2 regions of the Saccharopolyspora cebuensis genome follow, and region 1 is predicted to be linked to the other one. Evidence: riboswitches for the same ligand, from Rfam matches in the RefSeq annotation. Region 1 holds a riboswitch; the other holds the start of a gene.

Region 1 (2,163 bases):
AGTACCGCTTGCCCGGGTAGCCCTCCGCGTACTTGTTCGTCAGGACCGAACCCTGCGCCTCCAGCACCGACCGCGGCGCGAAATTCTCCGAAGCGATCATCTCCAGCGTGCTCTGCTGGCGGTTCAGCTCGGCACCGACCGCCCCCGCCACCTCGGGGTCCACCGCGGCGAGCTGGTCGTTGAACAGGTCAGGTGTCGACATGGTGTTGCCTCCTGTAGTGATCTCTCAGGCGTTGCGGCGGTAGAAGGGGAGCTCGACGACCTCCACCGGCGCGGTCCTGCCCCGGATGTCCACCTGCAGCGCGGTGCCCGGCGCGCTGTGCGCCCGGTCCACGTAGGCCATCGCCACCGGGTGCCCCAGCGTCGGCGACGGCGCACCGCTGGTGACCTCGCCGACCTCGGTGCCCGCGTCGTCGAGGACCCGGTAGCCGTGCCGGGGAGCGCGGCGCTGGTCGGTGGTCAGCCCGACCAGGGTGCGCGCGGTGGGCTGCTCGGCGACCGCGGCCAGCGCCGCCTTGCCGACGAAGTCGCCCGGCTTGTCGAGCTTGACCACGCGGCCCAGGTTGGCGTGGAACGGGGTCAGCTCGGTGGAGAGCTCGTGGCCGTGCAGCGGCATCCCGGCCTCCAGCCGCAGCGTGTCCCGGCAGGACAGCCCGGCGGGCCGCAGCTCGTGCTCGGCGCCCGCCTCGGTCAGCGCCTGCCAGATGGCCGCCGCGTCGCCCGGCGCGGTGAACAGCTCGAAGCCGTCCTCGCCGGTGTAACCGGTGCGGGCCAGCAGCACCGGGTGACCGGCCACCGCGCTCCGGTAGCCGGCGAAGTACTTGACCTCGGTGAGGTCGGTGTCGGTCAGCGGGGCCAGGATCGCGGCGGCGCGGGGGCCCTGCACCGCCAGCAGCGCGTACTCCTCGGAGACGTCGGCGAACTCGGCGTCGAACCCGCCGACGCGCTCGGCGAGCTCGGCGGCGACCACCGCGGCGTTCGCGGCGTTGGCCACCACCAGGTACTCCTGCTCGGTGAGCCGGTAGACGATGAGGTCGTCGAGCACGCCGCCCCGCTCGTCGCAGAGCATCGTGTAGCGGGCGCGGCCCGGTTTGATCCCCGACGCCTTCGCCACCAGCGCGTGGTCCAGGGCCTCGGCGGCCTGCGGGCCGCTGATCCGGAGCTCGCCCATGTGGGTGAGATCGAACAGCCCCGCGGCGGTGCGCACGGCGTGGTGCTCGGCGGTGTCACCGGAGTACCGCAGCGGCATCCGCCAGCCCGCGAACTCGGTGAAGGTGGCGCCGAGCGACTCGTGCACCTCGTGCAGCGGGGTCCGTCGTGGCGACGACATGGCTATGGCTCCTCCTGGTGGGCGCGGGTCGGCGGACGAGGGGCCGGTCAGCCGCGCGAAGCACAACCATATCCGGGGCACCCCGACGTCGACCTGCGCGGGTTCGCGCTGGTCGGGGTCTCCCCGGAGTCATTGGCCTGAGAGTTTCACCGCGGTCCGGCGCCAGGACACCGGGCGGCTTGCACCGTGGGCGAGGAGCGGGGCTCCTGCTTTTCTCCGTGTTCGCCTGCTGTCGCGCGGTGCCGGTGCCTGAGAGTTTCTTGGGGAGATTGCTCCTTCGGCGCCCCGTGACGTGGGGTCTCTCCCGCACGACGTCGTCGGCGCGGTCTTGAGTTGTGGGCCGGTCGGATTCGGACGCTACGGAGGTGCGGGAAGCCAGTCAACACAACGCGAGGGTGATCTCAGGTGGAAGGTGTGGTGGTCCTTGTGCGTGGCGGTGCCAGTGGCGGAACCTCAGCGGCCTTCTCGTCGGGAAGGTGTTGTGGTCCGGTTGCGTGACGGTGCGGGTGGCGGAACCTCAGCGGCCTTCTCGCTCCGGGCGCCCTTCCTCATGTACCAACCACGTACACAGCGTCAGGGCGTCCTCGCGAGAAGACCGCTGAGAACCCGCGGCGGTGCCGGTTGCTCAGGTGGGGCAAGACGTAAGCGGCTTTCGCCGCTTGCCTGACGGCGGTTGGGCGAGCTTGCGGGTTCGGCTGGAAGCGGCTGGCGCCGCTTGCCTGGCGGTGGTGCTTCTTGTGCGCGAGTGCAGGAGCGTTCGCCCGTTCGTGAAGTGAGTGAGGGGCACCCTTGTCCGAGTTACTTGGGCAAGGGTGCCCCTCACTCAGGTCGCA
Region 2 (2,163 bases), on a different contig from region 1:
GGCGCCTGACGCCGCGCTGCCCGACGAGCTGGTCGGCTACCGGGGCCCCGCCGCCTGCCAGATCGCCGGCATCACCTACCGCCAGCTCGACTACTGGGCCCGCACCAAGCTGGTCCGCCCCTCGATAAGGAGCGCCGCCGGGTCCGGTTCGCAGCGCCTCTACTCGTTCAAGGACATCCTGGTCCTCAAGGTCGTCAAGCGCCTGCTGGACACCGGCGTCTCGCTGCACAACATCCGGGTCGCGGTGGACCACCTGCGCCACCGCGGGGTCGAGGACCTCGCCCGCCTGACCCTGTTCAGCGATGGCACCACGGTCTACGAGTGCACCTCCCCGGAGGAGGTCGTCGACCTGCTCCAGGGTGGTCAGGGCGTGTTCGGCATCGCGGTCAGCGGTGCCGTCCGGGAGATCAGCGGCACCATCCACGAGTTCCCGGCCGAGCGGGCGGACGGGCTGGTGTCCGAACCCGCCGTGGGTGACGAACTGGCCCGTCGCCGGAGGGACCGGCAGACCGGCTGATCGGGTAGGCTTCGCGGCATCGTCGACCCCGTGCGGGAGAGTCCGGCAAGGCTACGGCCGAGTCGGCGCCGAAGGAGCAACCCTCCCCGACAACCTCTCAGGCCCACCGGACCGCACGGGCGAGATACCTCTGGAAAGAGGGCGCACCACAGCCGTGGTGCCGTCCCGCCGACGGTGCAAGCCCGGTCCGCCGGGTGAAGCTCTCAGGCGTTCGCGCTGCGAACAGTGACAGAGGGGGAGAGCGGAGCAGTCCGCTGCCCCGCCCCCTGTGTTCGCCGCGATGAGTGAGGTGTTGGCGATGACCGAAGTGAACCACGACCGCATTCCGATCGCCGCGCTGGAGCACGGCACGCCGTTCGCCGACCGGCACGTCGGCCCGCGGCCCGCCGAGCTGGCCCGGATGCTCGACGTGATCGGCGTGGGCTCGCTGGAGGAGCTGGGCCAGCGCGCGGTCCCCGACGGCGTCCGCGAGCGCGACCTGGCGCTGGCGCTGCCCGACCCGGCCAACGAGGCGGACGCGCTGGCCGAGCTGCGCGCGCTGGCCGACCGCTGCGCGCCGCACACCGAGATGATCGGCCTCGGCTACCACGGCACCACGACGCCGCCGGTGATCCTGCGCAACGTGCTGGAGAACCCGGCCTGGTACACCGCCTACACGCCGTACCAGCCGGAGATCTCGCAGGGCAGGCTGGAAGCGCTGCTGAACTTCCAGACGGTGGTCGCCGACCTCACCGGGGTCCCGCTGGCCAACGCCTCGATGCTGGACGAGTCCACCGCCGCCGCCGAGGGCATGACCCTGGTCCGCCGCGCGGGCAAGGCGAAGTCCGCCGTGTTCGTCGTCGACGCCGATGCCCTGCCGCAGACCATCGAGGTGGTGCGGACCCGCGCCGAGCCGCTGGGCATCGAGGTGGTCGTCGCCGACCTCTCCGCCGGGGCCGCCGGGCTGCCGGACGGCGAGTTCTTCGGTGCGCTGCTGGCCTACCCGGGCGCCTCCGGGGCGGTGCGCGACCAGGAGGAGCTCATCGCCGAGGTCCACCGGCGCGGCGCGATGGCCGTGGTCTCGGCCGACCTGCTCGCCCTGACCCTGCTGCGCCCGCCGGGCGAGATCGGCGCCGACGTGGTGGTGGGCACCACCCAGCGCTTCGGCGTGCCGATGGGCTTCGGCGGCCCGCACGCCGGGTACATGGCGGTCCGCAAGGGCCTGGAGCGCCAGCTCCCGGGCAGGCTGGTCGGGGTCAGCGTGGACGCGGGCGGCGACCTGGCCTACCGGCTGGCCCTGCAGACCCGCGAGCAGCACATCCGGCGGGAGAAGGCGACCAGCAACATCTGCACCGCGCAGGTGCTGCTTGCCGTGGTGGCCTCGATGTACGCCGTCTACCACGGACCCGAGGGGCTGCGGGCGATCGCCACCCGCGCGCACCGGTTCGCCGCGCTGCTGGCCGAGCAGCTCCGCCGCGGCGGGGTCGAGGTGGTGCACGGCGGGTTCTTCGACACCGTGGTGGCCGCGGTGCCGGGGGCCGCCGACGAGGTGGTGGCCCGCGCCCGGCGCGGCGGGATCAACCTGCGCCGGGTGGACGCCGACCACGTCGGCGTGAGCTGCGACGAGACCACCACCCGGGAGCACCTCGCGGTGGTGTTCGAGGCGT

The links. A riboswitch is a leader RNA that binds a small molecule or an ion and turns the genes downstream of it on or off. The one in region 1 is predicted to bind glycine.
Region 2: linked by a shared signal. The riboswitch ahead of gcvP (aminomethyl-transferring glycine dehydrogenase) and the one ahead of gcvT (glycine cleavage system aminomethyltransferase GcvT) in region 1 are both predicted to bind glycine.

Annotation. Positions count from the first base shown of each region.
Region 1 covers NZ_BAABII010000017.1:95,096-97,258, reverse strand. Annotated here, with positions in the region: partial or broken gene ABD976_RS24190 (PLP-dependent aminotransferase family protein) at 1-202, opposite strand, end outside; gene gcvT (glycine cleavage system aminomethyltransferase GcvT) at 227-1,330, opposite strand; glycine riboswitch at 1,447-1,557, opposite strand; glycine riboswitch at 1,558-1,647, opposite strand.
Region 2 covers NZ_BAABII010000016.1:576,172-578,334, reverse strand. Annotated here, with positions in the region: gene ABD976_RS22910 (MerR family transcriptional regulator) at 1-517, shown strand, start outside; glycine riboswitch at 541-641, shown strand; gene gcvP (aminomethyl-transferring glycine dehydrogenase) at 816-2,163, shown strand, end outside.